3 regions of the Parageobacillus sp. G301 genome follow, and region 2 is predicted to be linked to each of the others. Evidence: riboswitches for the same ligand, from Rfam matches in the RefSeq annotation. Region 2 holds a riboswitch; each other region holds the start of a gene.
What was found. A riboswitch is a leader RNA that binds a small molecule or an ion and turns the genes downstream of it on or off. The one in region 2 is predicted to bind cobalamin.
Positions count from the first base shown of each region.

Region 1: linked by a shared signal. The riboswitch ahead of QSJ37_RS08200 (ribonucleoside-diphosphate reductase subunit alpha) and the one ahead of QSJ37_RS15260 (ABC transporter substrate-binding protein) in region 2 are both predicted to bind cobalamin.
Region 3: linked by a shared signal. The riboswitch ahead of QSJ37_RS03280 ((2Fe-2S) ferredoxin domain-containing protein) and the one ahead of QSJ37_RS15260 (ABC transporter substrate-binding protein) in region 2 are both predicted to bind cobalamin.

Region 1 covers NZ_BSDB01000001.1:1,609,100-1,614,786, reverse strand. The annotation lists gene QSJ37_RS08200 (ribonucleoside-diphosphate reductase subunit alpha) at 1-1,344, opposite strand, end outside; cobalamin riboswitch at 1,473-1,670, opposite strand; gene QSJ37_RS08195 (hypothetical protein) at 1,818-2,279, opposite strand; gene QSJ37_RS08190 (carbon starvation CstA family protein) at 2,594-4,672, shown strand; gene QSJ37_RS08185 (YbdD/YjiX family protein) at 4,665-4,868, shown strand; gene panE (2-dehydropantoate 2-reductase) at 5,021-5,687, shown strand, end outside.
Region 2 covers NZ_BSDB01000002.1:1,260,835-1,266,521, forward strand. The annotation lists gene nagB (glucosamine-6-phosphate deaminase) at 1-393, shown strand, start outside; gene QSJ37_RS15245 (GntR family transcriptional regulator) at 390-1,133, shown strand; gene QSJ37_RS15250 (hypothetical protein) at 1,286-1,471, shown strand; gene QSJ37_RS15255 (PH domain-containing protein) at 1,485-2,099, shown strand; cobalamin riboswitch at 2,228-2,442, shown strand; gene QSJ37_RS15260 (ABC transporter substrate-binding protein) at 2,572-3,528, shown strand; gene QSJ37_RS15265 (FecCD family ABC transporter permease) at 3,494-4,546, shown strand; gene QSJ37_RS15270 (adenosylcobinamide amidohydrolase) at 4,546-5,687, shown strand, end outside.
Region 3 covers NZ_BSDB01000001.1:610,430-616,116, reverse strand. The annotation lists gene QSJ37_RS03295 (glycerophosphodiester phosphodiesterase family protein) at 1-2,162, opposite strand, end outside; tRNA gene QSJ37_RS03290 (tRNA-Gln) at 2,598-2,669, shown strand; gene rraA (ribonuclease E activity regulator RraA) at 2,774-3,259, shown strand; cobalamin riboswitch at 3,319-3,510, shown strand; gene QSJ37_RS03280 ((2Fe-2S) ferredoxin domain-containing protein) at 3,636-4,034, shown strand; gene QSJ37_RS03275 (energy-coupling factor ABC transporter permease) at 4,031-4,771, shown strand; gene QSJ37_RS03270 (energy-coupling factor ABC transporter substrate-binding protein) at 4,773-5,057, shown strand; gene cbiQ (cobalt ECF transporter T component CbiQ) at 5,054-5,687, shown strand, end outside.

The DNA of each region.
Region 1 (5,687 bases), on a different contig from region 2:
CATGCCGAGATGCGCGTTCGGGTTTTTCCGGTTCACTTCGTCGCGGTAAAACATAAATGGTGTGCCGGATTCTAACTGGCTGCGCATAATGCTTTTCATTATTTCGATCGCTGGCACTTTTTCTTTCGAAAGGCCCTCTTCTTGGACGCATTGCCAATATTTTCTGCGGAAGCTTCCGCTGCCTTTTTCCTCATCATAAAAGTCTTCCAAACTAAATCCCATCACTTTGCGCACTTCATGGGGGTCAAACAAGTACCAATCGCCGCGTTTTTCTACTTGCTCCATAAATAAATCTGGGATGCAGACGCCCGTAAACAAATCATGTGTTCTCATTCGTTCATCGCCATTATTTAATTTCGCGTCCAAAAAAGCGAAAATGTCTTTATGCCAAACATCCAAATAAACGGAAATCGCCCCTTTTCGCTGCCCTAATTGGTCAACACTGACGGAGGTGTTATTGAGTTGCTTCATCCATGGAATAACGCCGGACGAAACGCCTTTAAAGCCTTTGATATCGCTGCCGCGGCTTCTGATTTTGCCGAGATAGACGCCGATTCCGCCGCCGGATTTCGAAAGGTTAGCAATGTCGGTGTTGCTGTCGTAAATGCCTTGCAGGCTGTCATCGACTGTATCGACAAAACAGCTTGACAGTTGTCCGTAGCTTTTGCCGGCGTTTGCCAAAGTTGGTGTGGCAACGGTCATGTACAAGTTGCTTAAAGCCCAGTATGCTTCTTGGATGAGGGCAAAACGGCGCTGCTTTGGCTCTTTGGCCATTAGCGTCATCGCGATGATGAGAAACCGCTCTTGCGGAAGCTCATATAAGTTGCGTTCATAGTCGCGGGCAAGGTAGCGATCGGCGAATGTGCGCAAGCCGATATAGGTAAACAGCTTGTCTTTTTTGGGATCGATAAGTTTGGCGAGTTTCGTGATTTCTTCTTTTGTATAATCTTCCAAAAGGGAACGATGATACACTCCCTTTTCGACAAGTGCAGCAATTAAATCATAAAGGCTGCCGTAGCGTTTCGCTTCGTCGTATCCGCGCTGCTTTGCCGCTTCTTTATATAGTTGTTTTAAATAAATGCGGGCGCAGACAAATGTCCATTCCGGTTCCGTTTCGCTAATGTAGGAAAGCCCCTCGAGTATGAGGTAATGAAAGAGCTGCTCGACAGAAATAGCCTCTTTATGTTCGATCACGCGGATGATGCGTTCGATATAGTCGTCTGTCCGTAAGTGCGGAAAATCGCTCGTCGTGCGGCGGATAAAGGAAATGAGTTTCTCACGGGAAAATGGTTCCGCTTGTCCATTTTCTTTCGTAATCATCGTATTGCTTGTTTGCAACGCCATCATTTTCTCCTCCTTGTCATCCATAAAAAAATCCACTCGGGTCAACGAGTGGATGAAACGACAGCATAAAAAGGGTAGGTGAAGCCCTTTTCCACCATCGTTTCATCTTCTCGCACCCCGGAGAACATGAAACGCAACCAAGCAAGGCAGGTCTCCTGACTCGTGCTTCTTCCTACTTTGGATCCTTCCCATATGCGTGCCCAAACGAGCTTTCGCATACAGTGGATGTTCCATTTCGTCCACACATACAGTTGCGGGGGCAGTTCTGGATTCTCACCAGATTCCCTATTAAGTCCGGATGGACACCATTGCTTGCGGTTTTTATACTATATTTAGTTGTTTCCTTAGTTTATAACACAATATATAGTGTTGTTGCTGTTGGTACAAGCATATAATAAAACGATGGAAAATTCAACTATTTTTTGTAAGGGCATGAAAAAATGAGGAATGCTTTTCTAGTGGGAAGGCATTCCTCATTTGCGGGAAGTTCGAAATTTTAGCAACAAAAATTGAAGTAGCAATCCAATGCATACCCCTGGAATGACAAAAAGCGTCGGAAGCCAAATAGGACCGAAAACGATTTCGAAAATTTTAATATGTGCGGAATACATAAGAGCGATCGTGACGAAATAGGCAGAGAACACATAGGGAAGAAAGGAGTAGGGGGACTGTCCCCCTCCCGCATCTTTTACCGCATCCCACATGGCGTAAAAGTATAAACATGGATAGAACATTAACCATTGGAAATCAACGACATCAATCGCTTCTTTGTTGTTCCCTAAAAAGCTTAATCGAATTGCTTCATTGAATCGCGATTGTACGTTAATGAGAAATTCCAACAAAATAAACAAAGTGCCTTTGAAGTATTTTTTATTGAGAAGTTGGCCCAATCCAGGCAATGCAATGCTCCACATTAACTGTTCTATTGCCTTCACGTTTCCTAACCCTTTGCTTTGTGTTGTTTGTTGTTGCAATCGAAAAAAGAAGATATAATCATTGCGCAAAAAACTCATGATTATCTTCTTAATATTACATTTTTAACAAATAAAACTACTTTATACTTTTTGGAATAATAAAACAGTTATCCAAAATTCAACAAATTAATATTAGGCAGGAATGTTCAGAGTAAAAAAGATATGGTAATAAAACGACTATAAAAATATTTATCTTTATAATATTTAGAAAATATTCTTTAAATTTTTCAGAATAGTTAATATAATATTATTAAAACAACAAAGGGGGAAAAGACGTGAAAGGATTAAAATCGGCCTTGCTTTGGGGGCTTATTTCCGCTCTTGGAGCGGCAGGGTTTGCCGTTCTTGCATTGAACCGCGGCGAGACGGTAAATGCGATTTGGCTGATTGTCGCTGCTGTCTGTACGTATGCAGTAGCGTACCGTTTTTATAGTAAATTTATCGCTCGCAAAGTATTTGAACTTGATGACAGTCGCAAAACGCCTGCGGAAGTGTTTAATGATGGAAAAGATTATGTGCCGACAAACAAATGGGTATTATTCGGCCATCATTTTGCGGCGATCGCTGGCGCCGGACCGCTTGTCGGACCGATTTTAGCAGCGCAAATGGGATATTTGCCTGGCACGCTTTGGATTATTATCGGCGTTGTTTTAGGCGGAGCTGTCCAAGATTTTATTATTTTATTTGCGTCTATGCGGCGCAATGGTAAATCGCTTGGCGAAATGGTGAAGGAAGAAATTGGCCCGGTTACAGGGTTCATTGCATCGCTTGGTATTTTAGGAATCATGATTATTTTATTAGCTGTTTTAGCATTGGTAGTAGTAAAAGCGCTTGTAGGAAGCCCTTGGGGAATGTTTACGATTGCCGCAACGATTCCAATTGCGATTTTGATGGGAGTTTACATGCGCTTTATTCGTCCAGGGCGTGTGGCGGAAGCTTCATTAATGGGATTTATTCTGCTTCTTGTTTCTCTTGTCGCTGGACAATATGTGGCGGAGCACCCGACATTAGCGAAAGTCTTTACATTGAAAGGTGAAACGATCGCGATTTTAATGATTGCTTACGGATTTGTCGCATCTGCTTTGCCGGTGTGGCTGCTGCTTGCGCCGCGCGACTATTTGAGTACGTTCTTAAAAATCGGGACGATTGTTGGTTTAGCGCTAGGAATTTTAGTTGTTGCTCCAGACTTGCAAATGCCGGCGCTGACGAAATTTGTTGACGGCACTGGTCCTGTGTTTGCTGGTGACTTATTCCCATTCTTATTTATTACGATTGCCTGTGGTGCGGTGTCTGGATTCCATGCACTTGTTTCGTCCGGTACAACGCCAAAAATGATTGAGATGGAGAGCCATGCCCGCCCGATCGGCTATGGAGCCATGTTAATGGAATCGTTCGTTGCTGTCATGGCGATGGTGGCAGCATGTGTGCTGACTCCGGGTGCGTATTTTGCCATCAACAGCCCGGCTGCTGTCATCGGGCAGGATGTTGTGCAAGCAGCAAAAGTCGTGTCTTCATGGGGATTTACAATTACGCCTGATATGCTAACAGAACTTGCAAAAGATGTCGGCGAGCAGACGATTTTATCGCGTACTGGCGGGGCGCCGACACTAGCGATCGGAATGGCTGTCATTCTCTCTAAAGTGATCGGTGGAAAAACATTAATGGCATTCTGGTATCATTTCGCAATTTTGTTCGAAGCGCTCTTTATTTTAACAACAATTGATGCTGGAACACGTGTAGGCCGCTTTATGATTCAAGATATTATGGGCACTTTCTACAAACCGCTTGGAAAAACAGATTCGCTAGTTTCCAATATTATCGCGACTACATTATGTGTATTAGCTTGGGGGTATTTCTTATATCAAGGGGTAGTCGATCCTCTTGGCGGTATTAATACATTGTGGCCGCTTTTTGGTATCGCGAACCAAATGTTGGCAGGAATTGCGCTTTTATTTGGAACGACGATTTTATTCAAAATGGGCAAAAAAGCATATGTTTGGGTGACATTGATCCCAACGACATGGCTTTTAGTGGTAACGATGACGGCAGGATACCAAAAGCTGTTCCATAGCAATCCAAAAATCGGTTTTCTAGCTCATGCTAATGCCTTTAAAGATGCATTAAATCAAGGCAAAATTTTAGCACCTGCAACCAATGAAGCACAAATGCGGCAAATCATTATGAACGACTACATTGATGCAACGCTTTGCGCGATTTTCATGCTTGTTGTGATTGCCATGTTGATTTCGGCAGTAAATATGTGGATAAAAGTATTGAAAAACAAACATGTACCGTTGAAAGAAGCACCTTATATTCCAAGAGATGGAGGAAATGAGGTTAAACATTATGCGTAAGTGGCTTCATACGATTCTTTCCTACCGCAAGCAATTTCTTGATTTGCTGGTTGGTGTTCCAAACTACGAGAAATATGTAGAACATATGAAAACACATCATCCAGGAGAGCCGATCAAATCAAGAAAAGAGTTTTTCTGCGAAGTGCAGGAAGCGCGCTATAACGGCAAAGGCGGAAAAGTATCGCGCTGTTGCTGACATAAAAAGGGGAAACTATTCCCCTTTTTTCCTTTTTCGTATTTATTTCAAGTTAATGAGGACAAGCTTTTTCGTTTGTGTTTTCCTGTTCATTCACTGTTTTGTCATAAGAAAAATAACTTTCTTTTTGTTTTATAAGGGGGAATAAATATATGCGTATACTTGTAGTCGGTGCAGGCGCGGTTGGCGGTTATTTCGGCGGCCGGTTGTTGGAAAAAGGGGTGGACGTGACGTTTCTTGTTCGTGAGCGAAGAAAAAAGCAGCTGCAAGAACATGGACTTGTCATTCGTAGCGTCCATGGAGATGTGGTGTTAAATCCAAAACTGCTTGTAACAGGAGAAAATGCAGAGCCATTTGATGTTGTTATTTTCTCCAACAAAGCGTACCATTTGCCAGAAGCGATTCGCGATGTGAAACCGTATGTTGGTGAAAAAACGATGATTTTACCGCTGTTAAACGGCATGGCGCATATGGAAATGTTTTGGAATGAGTTTGGAAAGGAAAACGTGTTAGGAGGGCTTTGTTTTATCGAAACAACGCTGAATGAGCATGGAGAAATCGTGCAAACAAGCGCTTCCCATGATGTTCGATTTGGGGAATGGTCCGGGGAGAGGACGGAGCGGGTTCGTGCGCTCGAGCAATTATTTTCTAATTGTAACGCCCGGTTTCGTTTAAGCGAGCACATTGTAATAGATATGTGGAATAAATATTTATTTATTGCGACAATGTCAGGAGTGACGACGCTGTTTCGAGCGCCGATTGGACCAATTCGTTCTGGAAAGTACGGGCAAGAAATTATTTTCGGATTGCTAAAAGAGA
Region 2 (5,687 bases):
AATTTGGGAGGAATTGATTTACAGCTGTTAGGAATTGGAAGAAACGGACATATTGGTTTTAATGAGCCGGGGACATCGTTTTCGACACCGACGCATGTAGTCGAACTGGCGCCGTCAACCCGGCAAGCGAATGCTCGCTTTTTTCCATCTTTAGATGATGTACCGCGCCAAGCGATTACAATGGGAATCGCAACGATTATGAAAAGCCGTCATATATTGCTATTAGCGTCGGGAACGGCGAAAGCGCCAATTATGGCAAAGCTGTTCGAAGAAACCGTGACTACAGATGTGCCGGCATCGGTGCTTCATACTCATCCGAACGTCACGGTGATTGCTGATCAAGATGCATTGTCGCTTGTACCAGATGAAAAACGAAGGGTGTATGCAAAATGATTAGCAAAAACTCACCGCTTCCTATCTACTATCAATTAGAGCAAGGAATTAAAGAAATGATCGAAAAAGGGCAGCTCAAGCCGGGAGAAATGATTCCGTCCGAGCGGGAACTGGCGGAAACATACGATATTAGCCGAATGACTGTTCGGCAGGCGATCAATAACTTAGTGAATGATGGATATTTAGTAAGAAAACGCGGCAAAGGAACATTTGTTGCCGCGACAAAAATCGAACAGCCGTTGAAAGGGCTTACAAGTTTTTCAGAAGATATGCGCGCGCGCGGCATGGAACCTGGAACAAACGTGCTCGATTTCAACATTGTTCCTGCCAGCACGTCATTAGCACAGCTTTTGGACGTCCGCGAAGGAGCGGATCTTTACGAAATCCGCCGCGTCCGTCTTGCCGACGGGCTGCCGATGGCACTCGAAACATTATATATTCCATGTATGCTTGTTCCTCATTTAACCTACGAAATTGTAATCGGTTCCGTTTATGATTTTATTGAAAAAGAATTAGGGTTGGCCATTCAATCGGGCGTGCAGGTAATTGAAGCTTCCGTCGCCCGCAAGATGGAGGCGGAGCTGTTGCAAATAAAGGAAGGTGCGCCTGTATTGCTCATGCAGCGCAGAAGTTATTTAAATAACGGACGGCCTCTAGAAGTCGTCAAATCGGTTTATCGCGCCGACCGTTACAAATTGACGATTGAGATGGAACGCTGGAGCAAAACGGCTCGGTTTTGATTTTGCCTGCCTAACCAAAAATCCGAAAAGCCATACGTATATTCCCATGGCAAGATCGCCGCTGCGATAAAATGAACGACATTTTTACGCCATGAATGAAACTTGTTGTTCTTTTGTTACGTATATTTTTAATAAAAAAGGAGGAAAATCATATGTTTTCCCGGTCTCCAACTTGTTCCGTCTGCGGGAAGCCGATTGAAAAAAATGAACCTATCTACGTGCGCATGAGGTATCCGGTGTACAGAGGAATGGTAGAAATTAAGGCTTTCCTTCAGCAAGAAGGGACCATTATTTGCGATGGGTGTTTCTCGCAAAAAACAAATAATCATGAAAAATGAGAGGAGCTATACTATGTTTGGAAAAGTCGCCGCCGATGTGCTTGGATTAAGCGATATCGGCTCGGTTATTAAACCGGAAAACTATGATAAAGTCGATGCCGATGATTACGTGATGCATGAAGACGGGGAAAAGATTTATTTCTTAATTAAATCGAAGTCGGATGAGTATTGCTTTACCAATAAAGCGCTTATTCATTTGGATGGCACGAGCGCGACAAGCAAAAAACGCGTATTGCGCCGCTATGATTATTACAAACATACGATTTCCGACGTGTCGCTCGAAACGGCAGGCACGGTCGATTTAGACGTGGAGATTAAGTTTAAAATCGGCGCCCATGCCTATTCGATTGACGTCCATAAAAAGCATTTAGAAGAACTAAAAGATTTATATAAATCGCTGCTCGCCATCTCTGAGCTTTGCCATGAAAACAAAACGAAGCTCGAGTACGCGCATAAAAGTTTGGAATTGACGGCAAACGTATTCGGGCGAGTGAAAAGTGACACAAATAATTTCGTTGCCGATTTCAAAGCGGTGAATGAACTCGCGTTTCAATGGCTCGTTGACGCGAAAACAAAATATACGGTGAAAGACTTCGGCTTTGTGTTTGAACGGTATATTAATAATTAATTGTAGTAACCCCCGGATCGCTAAAAGTTCGGGGGTTTGAATGTCTTGAAAACAATGAAACTTTGAATTTTTTATTGCCAAACGATCTTTCTTCCTTTAATATTATAACTGTCAATTGTTCGACAATTTTATACAATAGCGGCAAGGTGCCGAATGGAGCGATTCGCTCTTAATGGCTTAATAGGGAATCTGGTGAAAGTCCAGAACTGTCCCCGCAACTGTAAATGCTGACGAAATGAAATCGCCACTGTACGGTGGAATGGCAAGCGCCGTTTGCCGTATGGGAAGGTTCAGAGTAGGATGAAGCATGAGTCAGTAGACCTGCCTTGTTCGCTTATGGTTTCCTATCTTCGGGGGGTGAGATGAGGAAACGGCAACGGTGGCTGCCTTCGTGTATACATATTGCCGTTTCTCGCTCATTCCGAGTTAGGAATGAGTTTTTTTATTTTACATAAAGAAGGGGGAACAAAAAATGAAAAAATGGAAACAGTATGTCATGTTGCTCGTATTCATCCTTACATTCGGCTTCTTGTTTGGATGTAATGGAGAGAACGCAAGTAAAGAGCCTGCAAAAAAAGAAGAACCGAAAACGGAACAAGCGGCGTTTCCGGTAACGGTAAAAGATGGATTAGGCGAGGATGTAACGATACAGTCTGAGCCAAAAAAAATCGTTTCCTTAATTCCAAGCAACACAGAGATTGCCTATGCGTTGGGATTAGGAGACAAAATCGTTGGCGTCAGCGATTTTGATAACTATCCGGAAGATGTAAAAAATAAGGAAAAAATAGGCGGCTTGGAGTTTAATGTAGAAAAAGTTATTTCGTTGAAGCCAGATTTAGTACTTGCCCATGCGTCTAGCGCACATAACTCGAAAGATGGGCTTCAGCAATTAAGAGATGCGGGTATTGCTGTATTGGTTGTCCATGACGCGAAAACGTTTGATGATGTATATCATTCAATCGAATTAATTGGCAAAGCGACAGGAACTGCGGACAAAGCACAAGAAATCATCCAAAATATGAAAACAAAATTAGAAGCTATAAAAGAAAAAGCAAAGCAAATTAAAGAAAAAGATCAAGCAAAAGTATGGGTCGAAATATCACCAGCTCCAGAAATTTATACTGCTGGAAAAGGAACGTTTATTGATGAGATGCTCCAGGCGATCTCCGCGAAAAATGTCGCCGGTGATTTAGAAGGGTGGCCGATGGTTACGGAAGAAAAAGCGGTCGCGTACAAGCCGGATGTCATTATTACAACATACGGCGGAGCGAAGCAAGTGTTGGACCGTCCTGCTTGGAAAGATGTCCCGGCGGTGAAAAACAAACGGGTGTATGATGTAAATACAGACTTAGTAAGCCGTCCAGGTCCACGTTTGATCGAAGGAGTAGAGGAACTTGCAAAAACAATTTACCCGGATATTTTTAAGTAATATATGGATGTATGCAGTTGCAATAACGGTCGTTATTACTTCGCTCTTGCTGGGGATATCGATAGGTTCTCTATCGATTCCCTTTTCTACTATTATCAAGATTATTTTTTCGATCTCGTTTGGGTTGCCGTTGCCCGGCGATGTTCCCGATGATCTCGTGCAAATCGTGATGGCGATCCGCCTTCCACGCGTTGTGCTCGCGTTTCTTGTCGGGGCGTCGCTGGCGGTCGCGGGAGCGGCGTTTCAAGGGCTGTTAAAAAATGCGCTTGCCGATCCGTATACGCTCGGCGTGTCGTCAGGTGCTTCCGTCGGCGCTGTTTTTGTCATTTTCTTCGGTATTCAATTGCCGCTATTTGGTACATTTACGCTTCCTATTGTCAGCATTATATTTGGCCTTGTGACGCTCGTGCTTGTTCTTTTATTTACACGAGCGGTGGAGCGAAAAATGTCCGTAGAGACCATCATCCTAGTTGGAATTATGTTCGGGGCGTTTTTCAGCGCGCTTATTTCATTAATGATTGCGCTAACCGGAGAAGAATTGCGGCAAATTATTGCATGGCTGATGGGGAGCGTAGCGATGCGCGGCTGGAAATATACGATGATGATGCTTCCGTTTTTTCTCATCGGAGTGATCATGCTGCTTTTTAATGCGCGCGAACTGAATGCTTTTGCGTTTGGGGAGTCGGCCGCTATGCATATCGGGGTCGATGTGTTGAAGCGAAAAGTGATGATTTTAACCGGTGCTTCGCTGCTAACCGGCGCGGCGGTGTCTGTTTCCGGAACGATCGGTTTTGTCGGATTGGTCGTTCCACATATGGTTCGCCTCGTCTGTGGTCCGAACCATCGCCTTCTGTTGCCGCTTTCCCTATTGTATGGCGGTGCCTTTCTCGTTCTTACTGATTTATTGGCACGTACGATTATTTCGCCGAGAGAATTGCCAATCGGCGTAATTACCTCATTGATTGGCGCACCTTTATTTGCACTACTATTTTTTCGAAGAATGCGAAGAAAGACGTGATGAATGTGCTTGAAGTAAACCATGTTTCTTATCACTATCATCGTAAACAAGTGCTTCATGATGTAACGTTTACCGTAACAAAGGGAGAAGTATTTGGGATTTTAGGGCCAAATGGGAGCGGGAAAACGACCTTATTGAAACTGTTAAGCAAGGAGTTGTTATTACAAAACGGAAGTATAACAGTAAACGGCCGGCCGCTTCGTTCTTTTTCGCAAAAAGAATGGGCTCGTTTTGCCGCGGTGCTTCCGCAAACGGTTGATGCGGCATTCGGATATACGGTAAAAGAAACAGTGGAACTTGGAAGATATGCCCATCAAAGCGGTCTATTTCCGACATGGACGGAAGAAGATGAACAAGCGGTGAAAACAGCAATCGAAGAAGTTGGGCTAATGGAAAAAGCAGAAGAAGGGATTGACCGTTTGAGTGGGGGAGAACGTCAGCGTGTTTATTTAGCAAGAGCGCTTGCGCAGCAGCCTCAGCTTTTATTGCTAGACGAACCGACCAATCATATGGACATTACCCAGCAAATGAAGCTATTGGACCAGCTTGTCCGCTCGGCGAAGGAAAAAGCGTTAACGGTTATTGCGATTTTTCATGATATTAACATCGCTAGTTTATATTGTGACAGGCTTTTAATGTTAAAAAACGGGGAGGTAGTCGCGCTAGGGACGCCGGAAGAGCTGATGGAACCTGAGCTTTTCCGTTCTGTATTTCACGCGTCCGTAAGCAGGCAAGCACATCCGACCGTCTCTAAACCGCTTATGGCGTTTTTACGGGAATGGAAATTTCCGATATTACAACATAACGAACTGCGCGAACGATTCGCGTGGAAAATGTTGGAGGACTGCGTCGTTGTAACCGCAACCGAGCCGCTTAAGGTGTTATCTTCCGCGCTTGTCGGATCAGGCTTTCAATGGGCGACTCATTTTGTCAATCGTCAAGTTTCAAAAGATTATGATTGCGAAGATGCGGAAACGGAAATGAAACATTATTTACGGCGCCGCGGCTTTCCCGTCCAAAAAACGATTGGAATGATGACCGCTGTTTCTGTCGAAGATGCCGTCTGCATGTATGAGAAACATGATGCGTTTTCTGTATGGGCCGTCGTTACCGCTGGAGTAGGAAATGCCGTTGATGCCGC
Region 3 (5,687 bases), on a different contig from region 2:
TTTTCATCGCGAATTTCGGTAGTTATTTGTTTGCGTTCTGGATTAATTTTGATCACACCGAAATTAAAAAATCCTCCCTCGGCATACAATCGCTTCGGTCCAAATGTAGGGTCAAGCGCTGACGGCTGGCCCATCGCGGCCCCAATCGGTCCACTTATCAGTTCTCGATAATCGATGGTTCCGTTATGGTCAGGATCGTATTCGATGATATCCGCAAAATGCACATCGGCTGTGACAAAATAGACGTTCTTTATCTTGTTGTCTGTAATAAATGTAGAAAGTTTAGCAAATTCATGCTCATATCCAGTTTGGTCATTTGGATCGATATGGTTGCCGTTTGCCCATCCATCACGCGCATGCGGTTTTCCTGTTGGAATCGAAATAGGAACGGAAGAAGCAATAAGCTTGACTTGAGCATCCGAATTGGCCAACTCCCGTTTTAACCATTCCAATTGCTCTTTACCAAGCATCGTTTTTTCATGGCTGTCCGGCTGTGTATTAGGATCACGGTAGCCGCGATTATTTAAGATGAACAAATCGAGCGTATTTCCCCATGAAAATTTATGATAAAGCTTGCCGGATGTACTCCGCTCTGTTAACATCGGCCAATAATCGGTGAACGCCCGAAATCCCGTCGAAGTGAGGGGCTCAATCGGTCCAGAAAAATCATTGGTGACCTCGTGATCATCCCAAATCGCATAAACACTTGTTGATTGAAGCAGCTTTCGCAAGTTGGGATCTGTGCGGTTTTCCTTATATTTTGCCCAGAAGTCTTCGATGTTTTTTGACGGCGGGGCTGGAACCGCCGGAGTCGCATTATCCGCGTAAATCGTATCTCCACTGAATAAGAAGAAATCTGGTTTCAATTCTGCCATTGCCGCAAAAGAACGAAATGGAGGAATTTTCCCCTGGCCTCCTGTGTCACCACCCCAGACGATTGTGAGGGGCTTTATGTCATTGGACGTTGGGGCTGTTTTGAAACTTCCTGTTACTTGATAAGAGCCTGGAAGAGCCTGTGCGCGATAGTAATAGGTGGTGTCCGGTTTCAATCCTGTTACATTTACCTGTACGGTGAAATCGTGTTTCGAAACCGCTTTGGCCTTTTTTATTATTTTGTGTTGAATGGACGCATTTTCGGAAATTTCAAATTGTACGGTTGCAGGTTTGTTTGTCCGTGCCCATAATACGGCGGAAGTATCCGTTACTTCCCCGCTTGCTATTCCATGGGAAATATAAGGTTTTTTGTTTAATTCTACTAATTTATCGGGATAGTCTGTAAACATGCCGTCAACGCCCAGAGATAATTGTTCGATCATTTTGTCTTGTGTATCCACCGTATACGGATGGACGATCATGTTGCGTTCGTGGGCTTCCTGCATCAATGTTGGGGTAACGAGAGAGTAATCCGGCCCAACTCCTTCTGCGTATTCGGCCGTTCGGTTAAAGACATCGTCAAGATTTTTGCGTTGAATCATTTTGGGGCTAAAAAGCTGGATAAGCGGAATGTCCTCTGGAACGATTTCCTGCAGTTTTCTTAAGCTTGCTTCGCTGAATGATTGGAAAATTACTTTTCCTTTTTTTAAATATCCGTTCTTTTTTAATATATCGACCAGTTTTTCTTCCATTCCTGGATATACATCCGGGTCCTTCGTTTCTATGTACAGAGCTACTTTGCGATCTTTCTTTTTAATGAAGTCAATGACTTCTTGAAGGGTTGGAATTTTCTCTTGTGCATACTGTTTTTTGGCGTATTCAGGATGTGTCTGATTAAACCAAGATCCAGCATCCAGCCGTTTGATTTCGGCAAGCGTAAAGTCTTTTACCTTCCAAGGGGCACGGTTGGGATACACTTCTTCCACGTTCGTTGTTCTTGTTAATGTGGAATCATGAATCGCAACCAATTCCCCATCTTTCGTCATATGCAAATCTAACTCTACATAATCCGCTTTCATCTGAATGGCTTTTTCATACGCAACCAATGTATGTTCAGGTGCATAGCCGGAAGCGCCGCGGTGGGCGATGACTTCGACGTTCTCGACGATAGGCTGCAATGTGGATGGATGGCGGTTCTGTTCAGCAGCACTGGCTTCTGTCGAAAAATAGGTGGCCAGCAATCCTAACGACATAGAAAGAGACAAACCGATTTTTGTTGATTTTTTCACTGATTCTTCACTCTCCCGTTCTAAAATGGGTTTCTTTCGACATGGTTATTGTAAAAAATAAGGGTAAAGTGAATATGGAATTAAGTTTAAAAAACTGTAAAAATAAAAAAATTATGATTAAAAAACATACGCTATCAAGCGTTTTGATTGTACTTTATTGAGAAAAATGCCAGGATAATGTCCACGAACAAAGCACGGTTGTTTATTAAGGAAAAGTGTGGTCCTATTTTGTAACGGCCAAACGTTTTTAATGATCTGCCAACTACATCAAGATAAATATATTATTTGAAAAAAGGATTTTGCCCATACTGAAATGAGTAAAAAATGAAAAGCGGATGAAACTTAGATGTTTTTATACATAGAGACAAAAACTTCTGGATATACTACAAATGTACAAATCATCTCATAAACAGTTTGGCAAGAACATGATAATATTGGGCTATAGCCAAGCGGTAAGGCAACGGACTTTGACTCCGTGATGCGCTGGTTCGAATCCAGCTAGCCCAGTCTCTAACAGACAAGCAATGTCGCTTGTCTGTTTTTTTTTGTTGAAAAAGAAGGATTTTTGACAAAGGATGTCAAATATAAGACATAGCAAGGAGGAGATTGTGATGAAAACAGCTGATTTATGCGATGAATTTTTAAGCGAATTGCAAGTATGCCAGCTGCCGATGCAATCTTACGGCGGCAAAGCGGAATTTTCCGGACCAATCGCGACGGTCGATGTATTTGAAGATAATGTGCTCGTTCGTGAGGCGCTCGAAACTGTTCCAGCGGGCACCGTATTGGTCGTAGACGGAAAAGGTTCGCGAAATTGCGCGCTGCTCGGAGACCGTCTTGCCCAGATCGCTTGTGAGCGCGGGCTTGCCGGGGTGATTATTCACGGATGCATTCGCGATTCCGCAGAAATCGCCAATATGCCGCTTGGGGTGATGGCGATTGGCACTTGCCCGGTGAAAAGCAAAAAAGAAGGAAAGGGAAAACGGGACGTTGCGCTCGAATTTGGCGGCGTTCGTTGGGAGCCAGGCGCCTATGTGTACGCTGATCAAGACGGGATTGTATTGGCGAAAACGGGCTTATTGAAAAAAAGTGGTTGACGATATTTGAAAATTTGTACTACTATGAATAACAGAAATGTTCTTTGAAAAATCGACATTATATGCCAAACAAATAAGGTGCCTTTCTCATTAGAGAATAGGCTTAAAAGGGAAGTACGGTGAAAATCCGTCACGGTACCCGCCACTGTGATGGGGAGCTTTGTTGCATAATGTCACTGAAGGAAACTTCGGGAAGGCGCAATAAAGCGATGATCCTAAGTCAGGAGACCTGCCTTATTTGTTCGGACGGATACCTACGGGATTATAGGTAGACGTGCGGGAGAATGGTATACTTTTTTTGCTATATTTGTATGCATTTTTCTGCACCTCTGCGTATAGAGGTGCTTTTTATTTTGCAAAAAAGGAGAGATTTAACATGACAACATGGAACTTAATCGGAATGAAACATCATGTGCTGATTTGCAATGGAGGCAGCTGCATTCGTAAAGGGGGAGAAGAAGTAACGCTTGCCATCCGCGAAGAAATCGCGATGCTGGAGTTAGATGGCATTGTACATACGACGCGGACTCGCTGCAATGGTCGTTGCCAAGACGCGTGTGTAGTCATCGTTTACCCTGAAGGCGTATGGTACAACGGTGTGACGCCGGAAAAAGGAAGGGAGCTTGTGCGAAGGCATTTGCGAGATGGGGAATGGTTGGAAGAAATGATAACGTACCGTTATGAAGAGAAACAAGGATTGATGATGTCAAAACAATCAAACGCCCCTCTAGGAATCTCGAAATTATGTAAAGCAACGGGAGGAACGAAAGCATGAGAAAATGGAAATCCGCCCTTTTCCTTTTTGGCCTAGTTGTCTATTTTACTTTCTCTGAAAATTCATCGGCATTTGCGATGCATATTATGGAAGGATTTTTGCCAGTTGGATGGGCGATTTTTTGGTGGCTTGTGTTTTTGCCGTTTTTGATCATCGGTATGCGTTCACTTATTCGTATTACTCGTGAGCGTCCGGAACTAAAGCTGCTCATTGCGCTGTCGGGGGCATTTGCGTTTGTGCTGTCCGCCTTAAAAATTCCATCCGTTACTGGAAGCAGCTCACATCCAACGGGGGTGGGGCTCGGCGCGGTGCTGTTTGGTCCATGGACGATGGTGGTGATGGGAAGCATCGTATTGCTGTTTCAAGCGTTATTGCTGGCACATGGCGGATTGACGACATTAGGAGCGAATGCCATGTCCATGGCGGTCATTGGCCCGATTGTGGCGTATGGCATTTATCGTTTCGGGAAAAAGTGGAATATACCGCGGCGTTGGACGATATTTTTTGCCGCATTTTTCTCTGATTTGGCCACATATGTTGTCACTTCATTGCAATTAGCGTTGGCGTTTCCGGACGCGTCAGGCGGGGTTTTCGCTTCGTTTGCCAAATTTGCCGGCATTTTTGCTGTCACGCAAATACCACTGGCGATTACAGAAGGGCTGCTTACGGTCGTCGTTTGGAATTTCTTAACCACTTACAGCAGCCGCGAACTAAATCAGTTAGAGAGGGGAGTGTAATATGAAGAGAAGTCTTTTTCTTCTTGCTATTGCTGTTTTACTGGTAGTAGCGCCGTTATTGTTCATTCGTCACTCTGATTTTGGCGGCGCGGATGGCCAGGCGGAAAAAATGATTCAAAAGATCGCTCCTCATTATCAACCTTGGATGGAAACCATATTTGAGCCGCCGGGCGGAGAGGTGGAAACGTTGCTGTTTTCTGTGCAGGCGGCAATCGGCGCTGGAATTATTGGCTACATTATCGGCGTCTATAAAGGCCGGGCGAACCGAAGAGAGGAAACAAAATGATCCGGCAGTTTGACACCATTGCTTACAATAACCGCCTGCGGACAATACGTCCTGAACAAAAAGTGATATTTGCGTTCATATTATTAATGATGGCCATGATAGGTAGTTGGAAAATGCAAGTAATGATGACGATTTGGCTTGCCGCATGGATTATCGGGTATGCTCGTGTTTCGTGGAAAGTGTACGCCAAAACACTCGGAGTCGTGGCATTGTTTCTGATGGTCAGTTTTCCAGCTTTGCTTGTTTCCATTGACAGTTCTTTTCATGTTTCTATTGATCGTTCGCAAATTTCCACTGTGATGTCTTTACTATCTCGTTCGGTCGCAGCGTGGTCTTGTTTATTTTTCCTGCTAGTGACTACCCCGTTTCCAGAGATGTTGTATGTGCTCAAGCGAATGAAAGTACCATCCATCATCATTGAGTTGTTATTTTTTACGTATCGGTTTGTATTTGTTTTCGAGAAAGCAGCAGAAGATCTATACGTAGCAATGAAAGCAAGAAATGGAGGAAGCCATTGGCGGCATGGCGGGATGTTGGTGTTCCAGCTTTTTCAGAAAATATGGCATTCCTATGAAGCGTTGCGCCTTGCTTTATGGGCACGCGGAGTTTCCAATGAAATTGTCTATGTTC